Regions from separate parts of the Streptomyces sp. NPDC008092 genome, predicted to be linked through region 2. Evidence: riboswitches for the same ligand, from Rfam matches in the RefSeq annotation. Region 2 holds a riboswitch; the other holds the start of a gene.
What was found. A riboswitch is a leader RNA that binds a small molecule or an ion and turns the genes downstream of it on or off. The one in region 2 is predicted to bind glycine.

Region 1: it holds a riboswitch for glycine, as region 2 does, so the genes downstream of both, gcvP (aminomethyl-transferring glycine dehydrogenase) here and gcvT (glycine cleavage system aminomethyltransferase GcvT) in region 2, are expected to answer to the same signal.

What each region holds. Positions count from the first base shown of each region.
Region 1 is NZ_JBIBHY010000007.1:7,751-15,325, reverse strand. It holds gene ACFZB3_RS23085 (ATP-binding cassette domain-containing protein) at 1-1,075, shown strand, start outside; gene gcvP (aminomethyl-transferring glycine dehydrogenase) at 1,123-4,008, opposite strand; glycine riboswitch at 4,186-4,279, opposite strand; gene ACFZB3_RS23075 (PRC-barrel domain-containing protein) at 4,393-4,773, shown strand; gene ACFZB3_RS23070 (DNA polymerase IV) at 4,944-6,308, opposite strand; gene ACFZB3_RS23065 (MerR family transcriptional regulator) at 6,382-7,026, opposite strand; gene ACFZB3_RS23060 (bifunctional nuclease family protein) at 7,334-7,575, opposite strand, start outside.
Region 2 is NZ_JBIBHY010000020.1:48,743-56,317, reverse strand. It holds gene ACFZB3_RS43970 (ABC transporter permease subunit) at 1-161, opposite strand, end outside; gene ACFZB3_RS43965 (enhanced serine sensitivity protein SseB C-terminal domain-containing protein) at 518-1,315, opposite strand; gene ACFZB3_RS43960 (enhanced serine sensitivity protein SseB C-terminal domain-containing protein) at 1,507-2,298, opposite strand; gene ACFZB3_RS43955 (AAA family ATPase) at 2,484-3,158, opposite strand; glycine riboswitch at 3,342-3,439, shown strand; gene gcvT (glycine cleavage system aminomethyltransferase GcvT) at 3,598-4,725, shown strand; gene gcvH (glycine cleavage system protein GcvH) at 4,849-5,226, shown strand; gene glyA (serine hydroxymethyltransferase) at 5,251-6,513, shown strand; gene ACFZB3_RS43935 (L-serine ammonia-lyase) at 6,570-7,575, shown strand, end outside.

The sequences.
Region 1 (7,575 bases), on a different contig from region 2:
ACCGGACGACGCCAAGCCGACCACCCCCGGCCTCCACGCCCACCTCGTCGTCACCCGCCCCGCCTTCCACCTGGACATCACCCTCACCGCCGCCCCCGGCGAGGTCGTCGCCCTCCTCGGCCCGAACGGCGCCGGAAAGACCACCGCCCTCCGCGCCCTCGCCGGCCTCACCCCCCTCACCACCGGCCACCTCCGCCTCGACGGAACGGAGTTGGACCGCACGCCCCCCGAATCCCGCCCGGTGGGCGTCGTCTTCCAGGACTACCTCCTCTTCTCCCACCTCACGGCCCTCGACAACGTCGCCTTCGGCCCCCGCTGCCAGGGTGCGACGAAGGCCGAGGCCCGCGCCCGGGCGGCCGCCTGGCTGGACCGCATGGGCCTCGCCGAACACGCCGGCGTCAAACCCCGCCGTCTCTCCGGCGGCCAGGCCCAGCGCGTGGCACTGGCCCGCGCCCTGGCCACCCACCCCCGTCTCCTCCTCCTGGACGAACCGCTCGCCGCCCTCGACGCCCGCACCCGCCTCGACGTACGGTCCCAACTCCGCCGCCACCTGTCCGAGTTCGAGGCCGTCGCGGTGCTGGTCACGCACGACCCGCTGGACGCCATGGTGCTGGCCGACCGCCTGATCGTCATCGAGGACGGCCGGGTCGTCCAGGAGGGCACACCCGCCGACATCGCCCGCCACCCGCGCACCGACTACATCGCCCACCTGGTCGGCCTCAACCTCTACCGGGGCCGGGCCGACGGCCACACGGTCGAACTGGACTCGGGCCCCTCGAACACCACCGCCATCACCACCACCGAAGTCCTCGTCGGCGACGTCTTCGTCGCGTTCCCGCCGAGCGCCGTCACCCTCTTCCGGGACCGCCCCACGGGCGCCAGCGCCCGCAACCTCTGGCGCTGCGAGGTCGCCGGCCTGGAGACCCACGGCGACCAGATCCGCGCCGACCTGACCGGCGAACTCGCCCTCGCCGCAGACCTGACCACCGTCGCAGCCGCAGAACTGGACCTGCATCCCGGCGCCACGGTCTGGGCGACGGTGAAAGCGACCCAGACGCACGCGTACCCGGCATGACGCGAGAGGCCCCGCCGAAGCGGGGCCTCTCGTTCTGTGCCGGTGCGTCAGTCCTCGTACGCGTCCAGCGGCGGGCAGGAGCACACCAGGTTCCGGTCACCGAAGGCCTGGTCGATCCGGCGCACCGGCGGCCAGTACTTGTCGGCGGCGGACACCCCGGCGGGGAAGACGGCCTCCTCCCGGCTGTACGCGTGCTTCCACTCGCCGCCCAGCGCCCCGGCGGTGTGCGGGGCACCGTGCAGCGGGTTGTCGTCGGCGGACCACTCCCCCGCCCCGACCTTGTCGATCTCGGCACGGATGGCGATCATCGCCTCGCAGAACCGGTCCAGCTCGCCGAGGTCCTCGGACTCGGTCGGCTCGATCATCAGCGTGCCGGCCACCGGGAAGGACATCGTCGGCGCGTGGAAGCCGTAGTCGATGAGCCGCTTGGCGACGTCGTCGACGCTCACTCCGGTCGCCTTGGTCAGCGGCCGCAGGTCGATGATGCACTCGTGCGCGACCAGCCCGCCGGGCCCGGTGTAGAGCACGGGGAAGTGCGGCTCCAACCGCTTGGCGACGTAGTTGGCGCTGAGCACGGCCACCTGCGTGGCCCGCTTCAGCCCCTCGCCGCCCATGAGGCGGACGTACGCCCACGAGATCGGCAGGATGCCCGCCGAGCCCCACGGCGCGGCCGAGATCGGCCCGACGCCCGTCTCCGGCCCGGCGGCGGGCTGCATCGGGTGGTTCGGCAGGTACGGCGCGAGGTGCGCGCGCACCGCCACCGGACCGACACCGGGACCGCCGCCGCCGTGCGGGATGCAGAAGGTCTTGTGCAGGTTGAGGTGGGAGACGTCGCCACCGAAGTGGCCGGGCTTGGCGACCCCGACCAGGGCGTTGAGGTTGGCCCCGTCGACGTACACCTGACCGCCGGCCTCGTGCACCTGCGCGCAGATGTCGGCGACGTGCTCCTCGAACACACCGTGCGTGGACGGGTAGGTGATCATCAGCACGGCGAGCTCGTCGCGGTGCTGCTCGATCTTCGCCCGCAGGTCCGCGACGTCGATCTCGCCGTCCTCGGCGGTCTTCACGACGACGACCTTCATGCCCGCCATCACGGCGCTCGCGGCGTTGGTGCCGTGCGCGGACGACGGGATCAGGCACACGGTCCGCTGCGCGTCGCCGTTGGCGCGGTGGTACGCGCGTACGGCGAGCAGCCCGGCCAGCTCGCCCTGCGATCCGGCGTTGGGCTGCAGGGACACCTTGTCGTACCCGGTGACCTCGGCGAGCCGGTCCTCCAGCTCCCGGATGAGGGTGAGGTAGCCCTGCGCCTGCTCGGCGGGGGCGAACGGGTGCAGCTGGCCGAACTCGGGCCAGGTGACCGGTTCCATCTCGGTGGTCGCGTTGAGCTTCATGGTGCAGGAGCCCAGCGGGATCATGCCGCGGTCCAGCGCGTAGTCCCGGTCGGCGAGCCGGCGCAGGTAGCGGAGCATCGCGGTCTCGGAGCGGTGCTGCTCGAAGACGGGGTGGGTCAGGTAGCCGTCGGTGCGCAGCAGCGCCTCGGGCAGCGTGTCCTCGGTGACGGCGTCCAGCGCCGCGACGTCGCCCTCGACGCCGAAGGCCGTCCAGACGGCGCTCAGCTGGGCGCGGGTGGTGGTCTCGTCGCAGGCCATGGAGACGTGGTCGGCGTCGACGAGCCGCAGGTTGACGCCGCCCCGGCGGGCGGCGGCGACGATCTCGGCGGCCTTGCCGGGCACCCGGGCGGTGAGGGTGTCGAAGTAGGCGCCGTGGACGATCCCGACACCGCCGGCCCTGAGGCCCGCGGCGAGGATCGTGGCGTAGCGGTGCGTCCGCTGGGCGATGGCCTTGAGCCCCTCGGGACCGTGGTAGACGGCGTACATGCCGGCCATCACGGCGAGCAGCACCTGCGCGGTGCAGATGTTGCTGGTGGCCTTCTCCCGCCGGATGTGCTGCTCGCGGGTCTGCAGCGCCAGCCGGTACGCCCTGTTGCCGTCGGCGTCCACGGAGACGCCCACGAGCCGTCCGGGCAGGCTGCGCGCGAACTTCTCGCGGACCGCCATGTAACCGGCGTGCGGCCCGCCGAAGCCCATCGGCACGCCGAACCGCTGGGTGGTGCCGACGGCGATGTCGGCGCCGAGCTCGCCCGGCGACGCCAGCAGGGTCAGCGCGAGCAGGTCGGCGGCGACGGTGACGAGCGCACCGGCTTCATGGGCCTGCTCGATGACGCCCTTGATGTCGCGTACGGCTCCGGAGGCGCCGGGGTACTGGACGAGCACCCCGTTGATCTCCCGCCCGGCGAGGTCCGCCGGGATGCCGTCGGTGAGGTCGGCGACCACGACCTCCACGCCCGTGGGCTCGGCCCGGGTCTGGATCACGGCGATGGTCTGCGGCAGCGCGTCCGCGTCGACGACGAAGACGCCCTTCTTGTTCTTGCCCATGCGCAGCGACAGGGCCATGGCCTCGGCGGCGGCCGTGCCCTCGTCGAGCAGCGAGGCACCGGAGGTGGGCAGTCCGGTGAGGTCGGCGACCACGGTCTGGAAGTTCAGCAGCGCCTCCAGCCGGCCCTGGGAGATCTCCGGCTGGTAGGGCGTGTAGGCCGTGTACCAGGCGGGGTTCTCCATCACGTTGCGCAGGATCACGGGCGGCGTGAAGGTCCCGTAGTACCCCAGGCCGATCATCGAGTCGAGCACCTGGTTCCGGTCGGCCAGCGACCGCAGCTCGGCCAGGACCTCGGCCTCGGTCCGGGCGTCCGGCAGCTGCAGGCGGTCGGCGTTCTTGATCACGTCCGGCACGGCGGCGGCGGTCAGCTCGTCGAGCGAGCCGTACCCGACCTGGGCGAGCATCTTGGCCCGGGCCTCGTGATCGGGGCCGATGTGGCGCTGCTCGAAGGGAATCCCCTGCTCAAGTTCGGAGAGCGGGATGCGCTGGGCGGTCATTACGGAGGCCTCCTGGTCTGACGCGACCTTCGAGGGGTACCCCGGCACGGGTACCCCGACGGCCTCCCCCTCTGTCATCTGACCTGAGAGCTTCACCGGTGCGCCCTCGCGGACCACCGGTTTTCACCGTCGGTGAGGGCGGACGCCGTCGACATCCGCCCTGCTTTCCAGAGTGACCTCGTCCGTGCGGTACGTGAGCCTGAGAGATTCCGGGGAGGATTTGCTCCTTCGGCGCCTCCGGTTGCCCGGAGGACTCTCCCGCACGGGGTCAGCAGCCGCTGCCAGCCTACCAGCGAGGGCAACACCGGAGCCTTCGAGTGGCCGCCTCCTTCAATGTGCTCTTTTGTAGTGCTTACGGATGAGTTGCGACCAAGTGGAGGGCCCGTGCAGACCGACATCGATCCGCGCAACCTGATCGGCCGCAAGGCGTTCGACCGCAACGGCACGAAGATCGGCACGATCGACGAGGTGTACCTCGACGACGCGACGGGCGTGCCGGAGTGGGCGGCCATACGCACCGGCCTGTTCTCCCGGGACGCCTTCGTGCCCCTGGAGCCCAGCGAACTGGTCGAGGGCACCCTCAAGGTCCCCTTCGACCGCGCCCTGATCAAAGACGCCCCCGACTTCGGCGTGGGCCGCCACCTCTCCCCGGAACAGGAACTCCAGCTCTACCACCACTACGGCCTGGACACGACCGCCCCGCCACCGGACCGCCCGGACCACGACTTCGGCAAACTGGCAGGCACGGAGGACGCCGGGGCGTAGGGCCGACGCCGGGACGCTGCCCAGCCGCCTGGCTACCCGGCTCTACCCGTGCGGGCAGTCGTGCCGCTGGGGCGGCACGGGTGGGCGCTGGGGGTCCCCCGGCCGAAGGCTGGGGGAGACACCCGGCAAGCGCCGGTGAGCGTCCCCACCCCCGCCCGGCCCCACGCCGGTCACATACGCACCCCGTCCGCCGAAACCCCCGGCACCAACGGCAACGGCTCCGCCGGCTCCAGCTCGGGATCCTCGACCCGAAACGTCCGCACTCTCCCCGGCCCCGCCGACCCCGGCGTCTCGAACCGCACCGTCACCCGCCCCAGCCCACTCCCCTGCACCCACCCGTGCCCGTGCTCGGCATGCCGCACATCGTGCCCCGCGGGCCATCGCCGCTCGGTCACCACCTCCTCCTCCGCAACCGTCTCCGAAACGTCCTCCTCCGTCGTGAACTCCGCCGCCCCCTCCCCGGCCGCCGCCTGCGCGAACAGGTCCTCCTGGGTGTAGTCGGCCAGCCCCGACACCCCCACCCCCAGCAACCGCACACCCCCCGTCGTGTCCACCGAGTCCAGCAGCCGCGCCGCCGCCTCCCGCACCACCGCCGGGTCGTCCGTCGGCCCCCTGAGCGTCTCGGACCGGGTGAGCGTCGAGAAGTCGTACCGCCGTACCTTCAGCACGATGGTCCGCCCCGACAGCCCGGCACCGCGCAGCCGCCGCACACACCGGTCGGCCAGCCGCTGCACCTCGAGACCCACCCGCAGCCGGTCGTGGATGTCCACGTCATAGGTGTCCTCGACCGACACCGACTTGGTCTCCCGCTCGGCCACCACGGGCCGCTCGTCGTGGGCCAGCGCCATCGCGTACAGGGCGTGCCCGTGGGCCTTGCCCAGCAGCCGGACGAGCTCGTCCTCCCCGGCCTCGGCGATCTCGTCGACCGTGGTGATCCCGGCCCGCCGCAGATGGTCCCCCGTCGCCGGCCCCACCCCCGGCAGGGTCCGAACCGTCATCGGCCCCAGCATCGCCCGCTCCGTGCCCGGCTCGATCAGCACCAGCCCGTCCGGCTTGGCCTGCTCGGAGGCGATCTTCGCGAGCATCTTGGAGGCGGCGAGCCCGACCGACCCGGAGAGCCCCGTGACGGCCCGTATGTCCGCGCGCAGCCTCTCCCCCACCAGCAGGGCCGACGCGGCGTCCCAGGCCACCTCACCGGCCTCCAGGTCCACGAAGGCCTCGTCCAGGCTGAGCGGCTCCACCAGCGGCGAGAGGCCGCGCAGCAGCCCCATCACCTGCTCGCTGATCGACCGGTACAGGCCGAAGCGCGGCACCAGGTACGCGGCGTTCGGCGCCAGCCGCCGTGCCTGCCCCATCGGCATCGCGGAGTGCACCCCGAACACCCGGGCCTCGTACGACGCGGTGGCCACCACACCGCGTGGTCCGAGCCCGCCCACGACCACGGCCTTCCCGCGCAGGCTCGGCTTGGACGCCTGCTCCACCGAGGCGAAGAAGGCATCCATGTCGAGATGCAGGATCGTGGGCGCGTTTCTCACATCTCCGATGCTGCACCACAGCACTGACAATGCCCCGGCACGGTGTCCCGTGCCGGGGCATCACATGAGGCCTTCAGACCGCCCGGTTGCGCCGCCGTGCCAGTTCGTCGGCGGGGTTGTGGCCGACGAGCGTCTCCCCGGTGTCGACGCGCTCGCCGTGCAGTTGGGAAAGCGCGCTCTCCACGTCCCGCCACACCACGCCGACCGCGATCCCGAAGATGCCCTGACCGCCCTGGAGCAGGGCGTGCACCTCGTCGGGCGAGCTGCACTCGTAGACCGTGGCACCGTCGCTCATCAGGGTCATCCGCTCCAGATCGCGGAAACCGCGTTCCCTCAGATGCTGGACGGCGGTGCGGATGTTCTGGAGAGAGACCCCGGTGTCCAGGAACCGCTTGACGATCTTCAGGACGACGACGTCCCGGAAGCTGTACAGACGCTGGGTGCCCGACCCGTGGGCCGGCCGCACACTGGGCTCGACAAGGCCGGTGCGGGCCCAGTAGTCGAGCTGCCGGTAGGTGATGCCGGCCGCCGCGCAGGCCGTGGGCCCGCGGTAGCCGATCTCCTCGGTGGCCATGGACGCCGCCCCTCCGCCGCTGTGCACTGCGGTCGGCCGCTGTGGGGCGTGACCGGCAATGCTGCTGTGAAGCGGGGACGGACCGCTCTCCCCGAAACCGCGTCCGGGGGCACCCCCAGCCATACCGTCGCCGCTGCTTCTCACGCCGACCTCCGTCCTTGACCTGCCTTCTCGACGGTAGGCAGTCACCAGGGGTGCGTCAACGATCGCCACACTCGGCACGCCGAGTGATAATCACCCTAGGAGTGGTTTCCCGTGCCCCACCGCGGGGAAAGGCTAGCCGAATGCTCTGGCGGGAGGCCGTAGGACGCTCTCAATGGCCGCTGGCAATTGCCCATGAGTTTCGGCTGCGACCAGCCCCCGACCAAGCCCGAACCGGCCCGTCACCGGACTTCTGTCACGAACCGGCCCGTCACCGACCTCCTGGCGGGTGACGGGCCGCTGTGGTCCCTCACTGGCTGCTGGTGCCGAAGTCCTCGGGCGAGATCTGGTCGAGGAACTCGCGGAACTTCTCCACCTCGTCCTCCTGCTCGTCCGGGATCGCGATGCCCGCGTCGTCCAGCACCGTGTCACTGCCGTAGATCGGCGTTCCGGTGCGCAGCGCCAGCGCTATGGCGTCGGACGGACGGGCACTGACCTCGACCCCGCTGGCGAAGACCAGCTCCGCGTAGAAGACGCCTTCACGCAGGTCCG
Region 2 (7,575 bases):
ACAACGATGCCGCCGGCCACGGCGACCCTGTCCTTCTTGAACCGGGTCCAGGCGATCTGCCCGAGGGAACGACCCTCGATCTGCCCCTTACCGGCACCCTCCAGCACAGCTTCCGGCTGTGCTTCGGATGCCGCTCCGGTGGTCTCGATCGGTGCGGTCACGGTGAGCGACCCCTCTCGCCGGCGGTGACCGGCCTACGCCAGCCGCGGATTGCGGCTTTGTCGACTTGCTCGATCATGAGGTTTAAACAGACCTCACGTCTGACTGGCGAGTCTTCAGCGTCGTCGCGATCACCCGCCAGATCTGACGAAGAAAGTATGCGCAACCGTGATGCAGTCCGAGGGATTCCGTTATCCGAACAGTGGGTAACGCCCCCCGGACGCCGGTCACTTGGGACAGAACGCCGAATCCGGCCGGAACGGAACGTTCCACCGTCATCTACGCGCGGAGAAATGTGTTCGTTACGTAAATCTTGTGAACCCTCCCGGCCGGCCCGCCGGGAGGGCACCCCGTCGCGTCAGTAACCGCCCTGGGCCGGCGGGTACCCGTAACCCGTCGCCGGCGCGGGCGGCAGCGCCGCGTGCGCCTCACGGTCGTAGAACGGCCGTGCCGTCGCCCGCATCCACATCACGACCGGGTCGTACTCGTCGGTCATCGCCACCGTCGACACCGGCAGCCCGTCCGGCACCGCCCCGATCGACTGCTGCATCATCCCCCGCACCGAGTCCACGGCCGGCGGCGAGGTGTCGTACACGTCCAGGCCGATCGCGAGGTACGGCGCCCCGAGGGCCGGCTGCACCCAGGCGCGGCGCAGCGAGCGGACCGCGGGGGTGCGGTGGGCGTTCTGCGCGAGCAGGGCGTAGAACTGCGGGATCTCGATGGCCGGTTCGGCGAGCCGCAGCGGGCCGGCCGGCTGGCGGTCCAGGCCGGTGGCGATGCGGCGCAGGTCCAGCCAGGGGATGCCGACGCCGCCGCCCGGGGCGTGCGGGTTGAGCCAGAGCCCGAAGTGGTCGGGGTAGAGCGTGCGGGCCACGTCGACGCCGTCGACCACCTCGTACGAGCGGTTCCAGCCGCTCGCGGAGAGTTCCTGGGCCGAGGTCACGCAGGGGGCGTAGCCGTGGCCCTCGACCTCCATGTTCCCGTACTGGGCGTCGGGGGAGCCGGCCTGGCCGTGCCAGAGCAGCATCCAGATCTGGCCGGAGGAGGGCGTGGCGAGGGCGCGGAGGAGTGCCTCGTAGGCGTCGTAGCGCCCGGGGGTTACCTGGCGCAGCATGTGCTCGACCTGTCCGGTCGCCGCGGTGCCGCTGGCGCTCACGTGTTACCGCCCCTTCATCTGGTGCCCCGCGTCTGGAGGGCGCCCCGCGTTTGGAGACAGCTTATGCGCCCAGGGGGCGGGGGCCGATTGTCCGTGCGCGGGTGCGGCTCCGTGGTGGCTGGTCGCGCCCACGCGGCGGAGCCGCACACGAGTACAGCCCCGCCCCTTGGTTGGCTGTCCTGAGGGCGCTTCTAGTGACCGTACTGATAGAAGGGGCGCACGTTCTCCCGCATCCAGTGGCCCACCGGGTCGTCCGCCACGTCGAGCAGGACCAGGTTGACCGGCCACTTCACCGGCACCCGGCCCAGCGCCTTGCCCAGGGCCGCCAGCGGCAGGGCGCGCAAGTCGCCCTCCCACTGGGAGAGTTCGACGCCCACGAACATCACCGGGTCCGCCGTCTCGACCGCGGCGAGGCAGCGGCGGGCCGAGGCGACCACGCCGATCGCCGCGAACTCCGCCGACGCCGCGGCCAGGAAGTCCATCGGGTCGTCCTGCCAGTCCGGCTCGAAGAGGCGGACCCGGCCGCCGGAGGCGGGGCCGTCCAGTTCGCTGCGGCCGGCCCGGCAGAGCTGGGCGACCGCCTCCGGCGGCAGCGGGACACCGACCACTCCCCCGGGGTTCACGGCGATGCCGACCTGCGGGGGCAGCCCGCGGGCGAACTCGACCGCCGGGGCGATCGTGTACGACAGGTGGGAGCCGGCCACCAGGCGGAACTGCTCCTCGGAGCTGAAGACCGGCACGTACACCTGGCCCTCGATCTGCGTGGTGGGCAGGTCCAGCGGGCCGCTGTGCGGGCCGCCGCCCTCCGGCAGCGGGATCCACAGGAAGCTCCGGCCCAGTACCTCGATGAGCCGGCCCGCCGCCGCGGGCACGCCGAGGGAGGCCGACAGGACCTCCTCCAGTTCGTTGCCGGGCCACCCGCCGTGCGGGTGGGGGTGCGCCTGTGCCGGGAAGTCCGCGGGAATGTCCGCCGGGAAGTCCATCTGCCTACCGCCTGCTGGAAACCGCTGCTGAGGCTGGAAAGGCTAGCGGGTGACGCCGACAAAGCCACCCCACCAGCCGGTTCGGCCCGCGAACACGATCTCCGCGAGGGCGATCCCTGCGAAGGCGATCCCTGCGAACACGGTCTCCGCGAAGGCGATCTCCGCGAGAGCGGCCTCAGCACGCCTCAGCGCGCGAAGTCGATCCGGCGCAGTACGTCCGCCGCGTCCCGGTCGAGCAGGACCGCCGAGCCGACCCCCTCGGGCAGCCTGCCCTGCTCCGCCGCACGCAGCAGCCGGCCGGCGGCCCGGCGGTGGCGCAGGAAGGCGTACCGGGAGACGCCCCGGCCGCGCTCGCGCTGGCCGTCCAGTGCCGTGCCCGGCGTGACGTCGAGGAGCAGCAGGTGCAGGGTGCCGCCGCGGCGGCGGGCCGCCCGGGCCAGCCAGTCCCGGACCCACGCCTGGGTCCCGCAGTCGTGCACGACCACGCCCTCGCGGGTGCCGAGGGCCCGGCGCAGCCCGGCGTAGTGGGCGAGGCGGACCAGCGGGCGGTAGACGGCGTACGGCAGGAGGCGGGCCAGGCGGGCGTCCCAGCGGTCCCGGGTGTCCTGGGAGTCGATGCGGATGCCCTGGACGGTGCGGTGCATCAGGGTGGACTTGCCGCTGCCGGGCAGTCCGGTCACCACCACCAGGTCGCGGGGGCCGAAGAGCAGGCCGTGCGGGCTGCGCCCGGCGCGGTCGCGCAGGTCGCGGACGACCGGTGCGGGAAGCTCGCCGCACCGCTCGCGGGCCGGGGCCGTCGGCTGCTGGGGCAGGGCGATGCCCGTCGTCGTCGCGTATGCCGTGGTCCTTGTCACCGTGATCTTCCTCCCTGGGGGTTCAGGAAAGGTTCTCCCCACTTAACGTAAAGAGAAGGTAATGCACGGTGTCTCGCGGTTCCGTTCGCGTCCTGCCACAGACCCGTCACAGAACGGAGCGGCCGGTCCGGCCTGCCATGGCGCCGGGCGGCGTGCAATGATGTCCGCGCCAACTGCATACCGGCCGCTTGAATCCGCGCGGGAGAGTCCCCAGCCGTCTTCGCTGGGGCGCCGAAGGAGCAAGTCCCTCCCTTGAATCTCTCAGGCCCCGTTACCGCGCGGGCGAGGCACATCTGAAAAGCGGGCCGCTGTGTCAGTGGCTCCACCCAAGGTGCAAGCCGTGATCACTCAGGTGATCAGGGCGAACCTCTCAGGTTCCGATGACAGATGGGGAGGACAGCCCTCGCCTGTCATGCCCTTGGGACCTCCGGGAGACGACCGACCGATGAGCAGTACCGATTCCGCCGCACCCCGCCGTACCGCGCTCGATGCCCTGCACCGCTCGCTCGGCGCGACCATGACCGACTTCGCCGGCTGGGACATGCCCCTGCGCTACGGCTCCGAGCGCGACGAGCACGTCGCGGTACGGACCCGGGCCGGGCTCTTCGACCTCTCCCACATGGGCGAGATCACCGTGACCGGCCCGCAGGCCGCCGCCCTGCTGAACCACGCCCTGGTCGGCAACATCGCCTCCGTCGGCGTGGGCCGGGCCCGCTACACCATGATCTGCCGCGCCGACGGCGGCATCCTGGACGACCTGATCGTCTACCGGCTGGCCGAGACCGAGTACCTGGTCGTCGCCAACGCCTCCAACGCCCAGGTCGTCCTCGACGCGCTCACGGAGCGGTCCGCCGGGTTCGACGCCGAGGTGCGCGACGACCGGGACGCGTACGCGCTGATCGCCGTCCAGGGCCCGGAGTCCCCCGGCATCCTCGCGTCCCTCACCGACGCCGACCTGGACGGACTGAAGTACTACGCCGGGCTGCCCGGCACCGTCGCCGGCGTCCCGGCGCTGATCGCCCGCACCGGGTACACCGGCGAGGACGGCTTCGAGCTGTTCGTGAAGCCGGAGCACGCGGTGGAGCTGTGGCAGGCGCTGACCAAGGCCGGTGAGGCCGCCGGCCTGGTGCCGTGCGGGCTGTCCTGCCGGGACACACTGCGCCTCGAAGCGGGCATGCCGCTGTACGGGCACGAGCTCACCACCTCGCTCACCCCCTTCGACGCCGGGCTCGGCCGGGTGGTGAAGTTCGAGAAGGAGGGCGACTTCGTGGGGCGCGCGGCGCTCGCCGAGGCCGCCGCCCGTGCGGAGCAGAACCCGCCGCGGGTGCTCGTCGGCCTGGTCGCCGAGGGCCGCCGGGTGCCGCGCGCCGGCTACCAGGTGGTCGCCGGCGGCGAGGTGATCGGCGAGGTCACCTCGGGCGCCCCCTCCCCGACCCTGGGCAGGCCGATCGCCATGGCGTACGTCGACGCGGCGCACTCGGCACCGGGCACGGCGGGCGTCGGCGTGGACATCCGCGGCAGTCACGAGCCGTACGAGGTCGTGCCGCTGCCGTTCTACAAGCGCCGGAAGTGATCGCCTCCGCGAGCGCCGGCAACGGCCACCGAGCGTGATCCGGCGCACATCGCCGCTGGTCACGCACGTTTCCAGCAGTCCCCCCTTCACCAGCACTCCCCCGCGTACAGGAGAATTCAGGCCATGAGCAACCCCCAGCAGCTGCGTTACAGCAAGGAGCACGAGTGGCTGACGGCCGCCGAGGACGGCGTGGCGACGGTCGGCATCACGGAGCACGCGGCCAACGCGCTCGGTGACGTCGTCTTCGTCCAGCTCCCGGCGGTCGGCGACACGGTGACCGCGGGCGAGTCCTGCGGCGAGCTGGAGTCGACCAAGTCGGTGTCCGACCTGTACGCGCCGGTCACCGGTGAGATCACCGCGGTCAACGAGGACGTCGTCGACGACCCGTCCCTGGTGAACTCGGCCCCCTTCGAGGGCGGCTGGCTGTTCAAGGTGCGCATCGCGGACGAGCCGGAGGACCTGCTCTCCGCCGACGAGTACACCGCCTTCACCGCCGGCTGAGGAGTCGTAGAACGGATGTCTGAGTTGTCGCTTCTGAACACGCCCCTGCACGAGCTCGACCCGGAGGTCGCCGCCGCGGTCGACGCCGAGCTGGTGCGCCAGCAGTCCACCCTGGAGATGATCGCCTCGGAGAACTTCGCTCCGCTCGCGGTCATGGAGGCGCAGGGCTCGGTCCTCACCAACAAGTACGCCGAGGGCTACCCGGGCCGCCGCTACTACGGCGGCTGCGAGCACGTCGACGTCACCGAGCAGATCGCCATCGACCGGGTGAAGGAGCTGTTCGGCGCCGAGTACGCCAACGTGCAGCCGCACTCCGGTGCCTCCGCCAACCAGGCGGCCCTGTTCGCGCTGGCCCAGCCCGGCGACACCATCCTGGGCCTGGACCTCGCCCACGGCGGCCACCTGACCCACGGCATGCGGCTGAACTTCTCCGGCAAGCAGTTCGACGTGGTCGCCTACCACGTCGACGACGCCGGTCTGGTCGACATGGCCGAGGTGGAGCGGCTCGCCAAGGAGCACCGGCCGAAGGTGATCATCGCGGGCTGGTCGGCGTACCCGCGGCAGCTGGACTTCGCGGAGTTCCGCCGGATCGCCGACGAGGTCGAGGCGTACCTGTGGGTCGACATGGCCCACTTCGCCGGCCTGGTCGCGGCGGGGCTGCACCCGAACCCGGTCCCCTACGCGGACGTGGTCACCTCCACCACCCACAAGACGCTGGGCGGCCCGCGCGGCGGGATCATCCTCGCCCGCCAGGCCTTCGCGAAGAAGCTGAACTCGTCCGTCTTCCCGGGCTTCCAGGGCGGTCCCCTGGAGCACGTGATCGCGGCGAAGGCGGTCTCCTTCAAGGTCGCCGCCTCGGAGGACTTCAAGGAGCGCCAGCGTCGTACGGTGGAGGGAGCACGCATCCTGGCGGAGCGGCTCACCGCCGCCGACGCCCGCGAGGCCGGCGTGAGCGTCCTGTCCGGCGGCACGGACGTCCACCTGATCCTCGTCGACCTGCGCGCGTCCGAGCTGGACGGGCAGCAGGCCGAGGACCGCCTCCACGAGGTCGGCATCACGGTCAACCGCAACGCCGTCCCGAACGACCCGCGGCCGCCGATGGTCACCTCGGGTCTGCGGATCGGCACCCCGGCGCTGGCCACCCGGGGCTTCACGGCCGAGGACTTCGCCGAGGTCGCGGACGTGATCGCCGAGACCCTGAAGCCGTCCTACGACGCCCAGGCCCTCCGGGCCCGGGTGGTGGCCCTGACCGACAAGTACCCGCTGTACCCCGGCCTGAACAAGTAGTTCCCTGGTGGGGGCACCCGACGACGTGTGCCCCCACCCTCTTTGGAGGAGTTCCCGTGGCCATCTCGGTCTTCGACCTGTTCTCGATCGGCATCGGCCCGTCGAGCTCCCACACCGTCGGCCCGATGCGCGCGGCCCGCATGTTCGCCGTCCGCCTGCGCAACGAGGACCTGCTGCCCGCCGTCGCCTCCATACGCGCCGAGCTGTACGGCTCCCTGGGCGCGACCGGCCACGGGCACGGCACCCCGAAGGCGGTGCTGCTCGGCCTGGAGGGCGCCTCGCCGCGCACCGTGGACGTGGAGACCGCGGACGACCGCGTCGAGACGATCAAGACCACGAAGCGCCTGTCCCTCCTCGGCGAGCACGAGATCCCGTTCTCCTTCGACAACGACCTGAAGCTCCACCGCCGCAAGGCGCTCCCCTACCACGCGAACGGCATGACCCTCTGGGCCCACGACGCGTCCGGGGCCGAACTCCTCGCCAAGACGTACTACTCGGTCGGCGGCGGGTTCGTCGTCGACGAGGAGGCGGTCGGCGCGGACCGCATCAAGCTGGACGACACGGTCCTGAAGTACCCCTTCCGCACCGGCGACGAGCTGCTCCGCCTGACGCAGGAGACCGGTCTGTCGATCTCCGCGCTGATGCTGGAGAACGAGCGGGCCTGGCGCACCGAGGAGGAGATCCGCGAGGGCCTGCTGGACATCTGGCGGGTGATGCAGGCGTGCGTCTCCCGCGGCATGGCCCGCGAGGGCATCCTGCCGGGCGGGCTCCGGGTGAAGCGCCGGGCCGCCGTGACCGCCCGCCAGCTGCGCGCCGAGGGCGACCCGCTGGCGCACGCGATGGAGTGGATCACGCTCTACGCGATGGCCGTGAACGAGGAGAACGCGGCGGGCGGCCGGGTGGTCACCGCCCCCACGAACGGCGCGGCCGGCATCATCCCCGCCGTCCTGCACTACTACCTCAACTTCGTCCCCGGCGCGGACGAGGACGGCGTCGTCCGCTTCCTCCTCGCGGCCGGCGCGATCGGCATGCTCTTCAAGGAGAACGCGTCCATCTCCGGCG